3 regions of the Clostridium moutaii genome follow, and region 2 is predicted to be linked to each of the others. Evidence: riboswitches for the same ligand, from Rfam matches in the RefSeq annotation. Region 2 holds a riboswitch; each other region holds the start of a gene.
The links. Region 2 has a riboswitch for cobalamin ahead of AB8U03_RS03220 (cell wall-binding repeat-containing protein). Riboswitches for the same ligand answer to the same signal wherever they lie in the genome.
Positions count from the first base shown of each region.

Region 1: it holds a riboswitch for cobalamin, as region 2 does, so the genes downstream of both, AB8U03_RS12510 (energy-coupling factor ABC transporter permease) here and AB8U03_RS03220 (cell wall-binding repeat-containing protein) in region 2, are expected to answer to the same signal.
Region 3: it holds a riboswitch for cobalamin, as region 2 does, so the genes downstream of both, AB8U03_RS16910 (DUF3870 domain-containing protein) here and AB8U03_RS03220 (cell wall-binding repeat-containing protein) in region 2, are expected to answer to the same signal.

Region 1 is NZ_JBGEWD010000012.1:37,267-40,552, reverse strand. It holds T-box leader at 80-320, shown strand; gene AB8U03_RS12520 (tryptophan transporter) at 471-986, shown strand; gene AB8U03_RS12515 (ferritin family protein) at 1,036-1,431, opposite strand; cobalamin riboswitch at 1,686-1,858, shown strand; gene AB8U03_RS12510 (energy-coupling factor ABC transporter permease) at 2,012-2,680, shown strand; gene AB8U03_RS12505 (hypothetical protein) at 2,683-3,021, shown strand; gene cbiQ (cobalt ECF transporter T component CbiQ) at 3,025-3,286, shown strand, end outside.
Region 2 is NZ_JBGEWD010000002.1:109,714-112,999, forward strand. It holds gene AB8U03_RS03215 (hypothetical protein) at 34-165, opposite strand; gene AB8U03_RS03220 (cell wall-binding repeat-containing protein) at 197-1,672, opposite strand; cobalamin riboswitch at 1,812-1,995, opposite strand; gene AB8U03_RS03225 (ABC transporter permease) at 2,119-3,051, opposite strand; gene AB8U03_RS03230 (ABC transporter permease) at 3,056-3,286, opposite strand, start outside.
Region 3 is NZ_JBGEWD010000026.1:7,874-11,159, forward strand. It holds gene AB8U03_RS16905 (acetyl-CoA hydrolase/transferase family protein) at 1-1,101, opposite strand, end outside; gene AB8U03_RS16910 (DUF3870 domain-containing protein) at 1,407-1,727, opposite strand; cobalamin riboswitch at 1,844-2,024, opposite strand; gene clpB (ATP-dependent chaperone ClpB) at 2,054-3,286, opposite strand, start outside.

The DNA of each region.
Region 1 (3,286 bases), on a different contig from region 2:
TTTAATTAAAATCATTCTTCTATAAAAATACATGTTGACATTATAAAATTCAAGTGATATCATATACTTAATTTAAATATTAAATCCTTTGACGAGGAAGAGTAACTATATAATTAAGTTATAGAGAGTTGAGAATGGTGAAATCTCAATACTGGATATGTAGTGAATGGACCTAAGAGGAGTAAATTGAAATCTACTCAGGTAGAAAGTAGTGGTTAACGTTAGCCGTACGTTATAACGGATAGGATATGTTTGTATCTGAAAAAGGGGTGTTTAATAGACACAATTTAGGTGGTACCGCGGATATCTCCGTCCTAGTTTTTAGGATGGAGTTTTTTTATGGAAAAATATAGACATTGGTGGTGTTTATTATGTTATGAAAGAAATATTTCTCTCTCAATTATTGTATAAACTTAGGGATTGGCTTAGGGTTTAATATTTAAAATTATAATTTTAGGAGAGTGCCAATTATGAACTTAAAAAAAATGATTATAAATTCTATACTGCTTGCGATTGGTGCAGTATTGCATCAAGTTGTGCCTCCAATATTATTTGGAATGAAACCAGATATATCTCTTGCCATGCTTTTTATAATACTTATATTGAACAGGGATTACAAGACTTGTGTTTGTTCGGGTGTTGTGGCAGGTATTTTAGCGGCAGCAACTACAACTTTTCCCGGAGGACAATTTGCAAATGTAATTGACAAATTCATAACTATAAATGTAATGTTTATTTTAGTAAAACCTTTTAGGGATAAAGTGAATAATCAGATAAATATTGTATTGACTACAGCAATTGGAACAATAGTAAGTGGTACTGCATTTTTAACTGTGGTTTTGCTTACAGTAGGACTTGGGACTAGCTTTACGGCATTATTTTTAACTGTAGTTTTACCCGCAGCTGTTGTAAATACCATAGTGGGTGCAGTTTTATTTAATATAATAAATGTAGCAGTAAAAAGAGGGGCAGTAAAACAAATATAAATTATTAAAAAAATCAAGGGTGTGATTTTATATCCCTTGATTTTTTAAGTTATTTATTATATTTTTTTAATATTCCTTCAAGTATTCTGGCATAACGGCCTTTGTCTTTAGAAGCAGAGTTAAAAAACTCTCTTGCAGAATGAACCTTTAATTCTTCCGAGTGAAGTGCATCTTCACGTTTTGACTTATTTGCAAAAATTTCTCCTTCCAGCATCTGTCTTATATCCTGGAAGCAATCTCCCGCTATCATATTGTTTAATTCAGCACATGTGGCAGCATGTTCTATTTCTTCTTTTGCAAGAACTTTTAGTATTTCTGCAATTTCTCCATATCCCTGCCTTTGAGCTTGACGTGCTATAGCAGTATATAAACCAGCTTCTTTTGTTTCACCTTTAAAGGTTTGCTTTATTGATCTTTGGACATCAGTGCCTTCTGTATCTCCCAAGGTTGTTTCATAAGTTAGTTTTACATCAACAACAATTTCTTACTGACGTTATGAGATAATTAAAATTTATTTCTGTTTCCAATTTATTACCCCTCAGAAGTTTATGGTAATAATTATGTAATATTTACTATTATATTGTAAAGCATTTTTGACAAGTATTTAAGACTTTAATTACAGCTTGACAGTACAATAAATTTGTGAGAAACTTAACTTAATTGTTACATGTAATAGTTTTAAAAGTAAATATGACAAAAATAATATTAAAATATATAGGTGTATTTTTACTTAAAAGGGAAGTTAGATGAGAAGTCTACACGGTCCCGCCGCTGTAAAAGAGGAGTCCTTATAGATATACCACTGGGAAACTGGGAAGGTTATAAGGATGATGATCCCAAGTCAGAAGACCTGCCTATATTATTTGGAAACCGTTAAACTCTACGAGTGATAGGGAGGTGACTGTAATATAGAAATTTATATTGTTTTTTATAAATTTTAACCCCTCAGCGCTTCTAGCTAAGGGGTTAAATTTTTATTTAGAATTAAAATTGATTTTTAAATCTAAAATTGGAGGTAATAAGAAATGCATATTGAAGATGGTATTTTATCACCACAGGCTTGGGGAACATGGTATGCTATAAGTGCTATATTTATGATACCGGGCGTTAAAGAGATAAAAAAAAGAGTTAAAGAGAACTTATATTATAAACCTTTTTTGGCAATGGTAGGTGTAGCCGTATTTATTATATCTGTTATGCATATTCCTGTTCCTGTAACTGGTTCCAGTTCTCACCCCTGTGGTACGGCACTGGCGGCTATTATCGTGGGACCTTTTGCAACTGGTGTTATCTCAGCTATAGTATTGTTTTTCCAGGCAATATTCCTGGGACATGGAGGCATAACCACCATCGGCGCAAACACTTTTTCCATGGGTATAGCAGGAGGAATTTTAGGATATTTGTCATGGAAACTATTCAGATACTTTAAAAGCCCGATTTGGCTGGCCGCAGGAGTGGCAGGTTTTGTGGGAGATATAGTTACATATTTGGTAGCTGCTCTTGAACTTGCAATCAGCTTGCATGGAAATGTTCCTTTAGTTAAACAGTGGATGATATTCTTTTTAGGTTATGGTCCTACTCAATTGCCTTTAGCTATAGCAGAAGCAGTATTTACAGCATTGGTTCTTCAGGTCATGGTAAAAAGGCGTCCTGATTTGTTGCCGGGTGTACTTAGAAAGGAGGAGGCAAAATAATTATGGAATCAAGTGATAATATAAAAAATGGAAAGGGTACAAGCGTTAAATTTCTAGATGGATTTACTAGGGTTGTATTAATAGTAATGATAATTATATTTATTGTTATATTTGGGGCATCAAAATATATGGTCAATCATAAAATGAAAGCCGGAGGTACAGATGATAAGGTAAATACCATGGCATCCAATAAGCACAAACCCTTTATTGAATTACCTGGTGATGCACAGGTAGGAGCATTTACTGTAGCAGGTTTTTTTTCAGGTTTAATAGTGGGACATCACTGGGAAAAATTATTTGGTGAATCAGCTAGAAATAAAAAATCGTTAAAGGAAGAATAAATTATGGAACTATCTTCATTTGGTAAAATATCTGGTAATAAAAGTTTTTTACACCGTTTGGATGGAAGGGTAAAAACAACATTGTTTTTAAGTGCAATTATAATTGTAACTTTTTTTTCACACTGGTATCTAATAGTTTCTCTGTGGGTACTCTCTATAATTGGATATTATACCTTGAATATGCCCTGGAAAAGACTTATAAAGAGGCTTCTTATGCCCTTTAGTATAGCTTGGCTTGTGTTTGCAAGCATGTTATTTACAAATG
Region 2 (3,286 bases):
CTAGCAGCCATTCTTTAAGTATTCCCCAAAATATTATTTTATAGGTATTTCTATAGTACTAGAAAGTGGATTGTCATTATTATAATATAAAGCCATTGTCAATGTATCCAAATACATGCCATTATCACAAAGAGCTATTCGATAATAATCAATTAATCCCCTCATTGCTTTCATCCAATTTTATGAATTGTGTATCCTATTCAGGCAAATTATTACTTCCTTCTCCAGTACTGCTATCAGAATCATTTATAGTTTCATAAGTCCAATCATGGTAATCAAGTTTTATAAGGTCTCCAGTTTTAGGTTTCATGGACTGAACGCCTTCACTAGCAAATTCTTCATTTACATATATAAACCAACTGGTTCCATAAGACCAATCTGGTGCAGAATTATTTAAATAATTCTGTCCATTTATAGACATGGAATTTATATAGCCACTTTCCAAATCTATATTGTCCACCATAGTTTCCAAATAACCAAGTACAGTTTTATTTCCATCTATATTGAAAATTTGCTTTTTTAAAAGAGTTCCATTATTATCTTTGGTAATTTCTAAAGTGAAAGTTCCTGAATTTCCACTTCCGCTGCCTGTAGTAGGTGATGTCTCATCTCCTATGCCACCGCTGGTAGCTTCACCGTTAAAATAATGAATCAGATCATCCACGATTACAGCTGGTACTACTAACGTACCTCCCAATGCTGTAAGCATTGTTTTGTCGGACATGTTTGATTTCAAGAAATCCGCCGTCTTTGTACTCAGGGTATTATATACCAAAACCATGGGAGCAGATTTTGTTGACGCAAGAGCTGACCCGGAAAGGGCATCTGCAAACTCGTCTCCATTGGGGCCGTCTCCGCTGGCTATATACACATTGTCAAAATTAAGGTCGGCTTTGAAATTTTGAAGTACAGCCAAATTTGTATCAAATCTGGTGGTACCTCCAAGTCTTATGACATTTGGAAGAGATGATTCCAGACTGCTGGCTATAACTGCCGTACCGCCTACTATGTAAGTTTTTGCTATATCCCTGTTTTTCAAGTAATTTTTCACTATCTGGGGAAGTTCATTACTTTGAGACAGTAATATGGGCATTCCCTTTTTTGCAGCTATGGATGCTATTGAAAGACTGTCCGCATAACCGTTTCCGGATGTCACTACAATATTATCAACATCTCCCAGTTCTTCAGCTATTTTTACAGAAGTTTCATATCTGTCCGCTCCACCCAGTCTTTTCACATCATTGACACCAATGTTTTTCAACTGTGATTCCACATTGTCAGAAAGAGAACTTGTCCCTCCAATTACAAATACTTTGTCCACCTTAAGCCTTTTAAGCTCACTTACAGTTTCATCACTCAGTGAATCCTGCCTGGAAAGTATTATGGGTGCATTGTATTTTTTTGCAAGAGGTGCTGCACAAAGAGCATCTGCGTAACCATACCCCTGAGCTATAACTGCAGTAGATGCACCATATTTCCAGCCATCCTGGCTTATCTTCAAAGATGTTTCAATTCTGTCATTTCCTGAAAGTCTGTTTTGATTTGCAGTTGTACTCATACTATCAGTATTTTCTGAATCCGCGTATACATTTCCAATGGAACCGGATACAGCAATTCCAATTACAAACAAAAGCATAACAATTCTGCTTATAATTTTTTTCATATGTTGCATATCATAATACCTCCTTACAATAAATAAAGAGACCTCCAAGGGTCTCCATAATTTACATTTCAGCGTAGCTGTTCGCATATATTTTACCAACTAAAACACGCAATTTTAATAAAACATATAATATCCTCCCCTCCGAAAGAATTAACAAAAATGTCAGGCAGGCTTCCTGGCTATGATTCATCCTACTCCCTTATCTTCCCAGATACATTACCAGTGATATAAACAAGGTTTCATCCTCCATACAGTAGCGGTGGGGCTGCAGTGCTTCTTCAACTTTTCCTTTTGACTGTTAAAACAACAGCACCTAACATCAAATATTAAATTTTTACAAACAATTTATTACCTTATTGTTAAGTATATGATATAAATTTTATCCAGTCAATACATATTAGATAAGATTGCAGGACAAAATCATTAAGGTAAATCTACGTCCTAAGCTTTTATAATTATCTTTCCTCTCTGGAATATGGAATTCCAAGTGCCTGAGGCATTGCGGAACGCCTTGTTCTCGTTTCTCTTGTAGTAAAAATAAGGACTGCAAAAGTCAAAATATAGGGAAGCATCTGAAGTATGTATACAGGAACAGCAAAGCCGAAAGCCTGAAGGTGAAGCCCAAGAGAATTTATAATTCCAAAAATATATGCTCCCATCATGCCCCGGATTGGATTCCACATTGCAAATATTACAAGAGCTACTGCAATCCATCCCCTACCTGCCGTCATATTTTCACTCCAGGAAGGGGAATATGCAAGTGATATATATGCCCCTGCAGCTCCTGACAACATACCTCCTAAAATCACACATATATACCTTACCAGAAAAATATTTATGCCGGCTGCATCTGCAGCAGATGGATTTTCACCAACAGTTCTCACTATAAGTCCTGCTTTTGTTTTATACAATACAAACCAGATTACAAAAACCAGTATAAAACTTAGATATACCAGAGCATCATTTTTAAAGAAGATTTTTCCTATTACAGGTATCCCATTCAAAAATGGTATACTTATTCCCTTAAATGATACAGAGGGAAGCACCCCTATATAAGATTTTCCAAGATAGGCACTAAGTCCTGTACCAAATATAGTAAGGGCTACACCGCTTGCCACCTGATTTGCTTTCAATTTTACAGTAAGAATTCCATGGAAAAATGCCAAAATTGCACCAGCACTGCAGCCCGCCATAAAACCCATCCACTTATTTTCAGTATGAATACTGACTAAAAATCCCACTACGGCTCCTACAAGCATCATACCTTCCACTCCAAGATTCATAATTCCCGACTTTTCAGATAGAATTTCACCAAGACATGCATATAACAGAGGAGTACCTGCAACAATTCCCGCCGCAATCACTGAAATCATAAACGTACTGTTCATATGATCAATCTCCCTTCCTCACCAATTTATACTTAAGCAATATTTCACTGCCCAGTACAAAAAGCAGTATAGATCCCTGAAACATCAAGACTGTGCTCAACGAAAAACCCGATGTCTGCAGATTATATCCTCCTACAAAAAGTCCACCCATAAAAAGTGAAACGATCATTATGCAAAATGGATTCAGACTTGACAAAAGGGCGATTATAATCGCCGTATATCCATATCCAGGAGA
Region 3 (3,286 bases), on a different contig from region 2:
TACATTTCCATATATATCTGCTTCTATAGGTGTATTCATGGCTATTACTCCAAGTCTTCTGATTACTTCTGGATTATTGCTGATTTCCTGGGGCCTCAATATAAATTTCTTTCTGTATTCATCAATCTTTTCATAGAATTTTTTCTGTCCTGCTTCAGAAAAAGACACTGATGTAGCAGAGGCTACTGAAATCTTGCCTTCATCCATTAAATTAAATACTGAATCCTGTGCAACCTCAGTATATACCTGCAAATTGGTAAATCTGGATTCTTTTAATCCTTCAAGTACTGCATTTGCAACTGAACCAACTCCTGATTGAATTGGAAGTAAATTTTCTGGAAGCCTTCCCTGTTTAACTTCATTTTCAAGAAAATCTATCAGATTTCCCGCCATTCTTCTGCTTACATCACTTATAGGTGCAACCTTTCTGATATTATCCTTTATATCACTGAAAACTATGCATTTTATCTTTTTAGGATCCGAAACTATGTAATCGGTACCTATTCTGTCCCCTGCATGAATTATAGGTATTGGCTGTCTAAAAGGTGGCTTCTCAGGAACGTATACATCATGCATTCCTATAAGCGATACAGGCTGACTTTCATTTATTTCTACAATTACTATATCTGCATCTCTAACATAAGTAGGTGCATTACCCACTGATGTAGTTGGTATAATATATCCTTCTTCAGTTATACCCACAGCCTCAACTATTGCCACATCTATTTTTCCCATAAATCCATAATCTACCATTTGTGGTGACATACTGAGATGAGCATCTACATAATTAATTTCACCTGCATTAATGGCATTTCTAACATCTTTATGTGTCTGATACGGAAATCTCTTGTTAATTGCCCCAACTCTAGCCAATTCTCCATCAAGTTCATCACCTACAGAGGCACCTGTAAATAAATTTATTTTTATCTTAGCACCACTTTTTATCTTTTTTGCCAGTGCCATCGGTACAGATTTTGGATATCCTGAAAATGTAAATCCGCTAGTTCCTACAGTCATACCATCTTTTATAAGATCAGCTGCATCATTAGCTGTGCCTATATATTTCAAAAGGTCTTTGTTTTTTATTCTATCCGTGATCATGCTATCCCCTCTTCATTATAAATAATTGTTCTGTTTTTAAATTATTATTACCTTTAAAATTATTATTACCCTTAAACTTAAATAAATGCCTTAACTTTATAATTAATTCATACTATTAATACTAAAAATTTACATTCTCCTTTCTACTTTTTTCTTTCTTTCTTAACATATAGTTCATAAAAATATACATTTAAAAAACGACATCAGTGTACTCAAAAATACACTAATGCCGTGTTTTTTATTAATTCTGCATAAAGGGATCAACCTTTATGTTATAATAAAATGGCAATTTTGTTAAATTGTTTTTAATTCTCTTTGTTCATTATTATTTTATACCTTTCATAGCAGTTTATCAATACCGCTATAAAAGATTTTTTAGCCATTCCAAAGTAATTATCTTCTATATCCTCTACTATTTCTTTAACATTATTTAAATTCTTCCCTATTAATAAATTTTTTGCATATTTTTTGGCAGTATCGGTCACAAAGGAGCACTCCACATCCTGTATTTCGCCGGAACATCTATTTATAATAATTCCTATAACAATCTCATTGTAAATTTCGGTTGCAGTTATTCCCTTCGGAAGCTTTGCATATCCAGTAATAAATATGTTATTTTTCTTCAAAATATACACCTCAAATCTACATATTATTTATAGAACCTAATGTATTAATGATTTTACATTAAATTGTAAATATAACTTACAAATTTAAAGCATGTAATTTTCCTTCCCTCCGAAAGAATCAACATAGATATTAGGCAGGCTTCCTGGCTCAGATTCATTTTACTCCTTGGCCTTCCCAGATATATAATCCAGTGGCATAATAAAGTTTCATCCTCCATACAGTAGCGGCGGGCTGCAGTCTTTATACTTTTCCTTTTACTTATTAAATAAATAACACCCATTTAAATATTTAATCTTCAAAATATAGATTATTTGAAATAATAATCCTATATCTTGTCTATTTTAAATTTATCATCATAATCCACTCTTATATTACAACCTTCATAAATCTCCCCTTTAATTATCTTCTTGGCAATAGAAGTTTCCAGTACATTTTCCATGTATCTTTTTAAAGGTCTAGCCCCATAAACCGGATCATATCCTTCTTCTGCTATGATTTCCTTAGCTTTATCAGTTATTTCTATATAGATATTCTTATCTTTTAACCTACTTTCTATATCTTTTAAGAATATATCTATTATAATTTTAATTTCTTCTGTATTTAGCGGTTTAAACATTATGATATCATCCAACCTGTTTAAAAATTCAGGTTTAAATTTTAACTTCATATCATTCATTACTTTATCTCTTATATTTTTATCTATTCCCGTACTGCTCTTATTTTCCAGTAAATAGCTGCTTCCTATATTGGAAGTCATAATTATAATACAATTTTTAAAATCTACCACTTTGCCTTGATTATCCGTAAGTCTCCCATCATCCAGTATCTGAAGAAAAATATTAAATACATCATTATGAGCTTTTTCTATCTCGTCAAATAGTATTACGCTATACGGCTTTCTTCTAACTGCTTCCGTAAGCTGTCCTCCTTCTTCATAACCTACATATCCCGGAGGAGCTCCTATAAGCCTTGAAACAGAATACTTTTCCATATACTCCGACATATCTATTCTAATTATATTTTCCTCACTGTCAAACAAAGTTCTTGCAAGGGTTTTAGCCAGTTCAGTTTTACCTACACCTGTAGGCCCTAAAAATATAAATGATCCTATTGGTCTATTTGGATCCTTCATTCCCGCTCTTGCTCTTATTACAGCATCAGAAACTGCTTTCACAGCCTCCTTTTGTCCTACAACTCTTTTTGAAAGCTCACCTTCTAATTTAATAAGTTTTTGCCTTTCTCCCTCTACCAATCTGGATACAGGTATTCCCGTCCATTTAGATACTATCTGGGATATCTCCTTTTCTGTGACTTCTTCTTTGAGCATTGCACTTTCATTATTTTCTTTTATCAAATTTTCACCTGATGCTATTTCACTTTCCAGCTTAGGTATGACTCCATACTTCAATTCTGCAACTTTATTCAGATTATATTCTCTTTCTGCTTTTTCAATTTGTCCCTTTGCCTCATCCAATTGTTTTTTTAAATTCCTGACTCCCGTTATATTGGACTTTTCCTTTTCATATTTGGCAGTTAGTTCATTATCCTTATCTTTTAA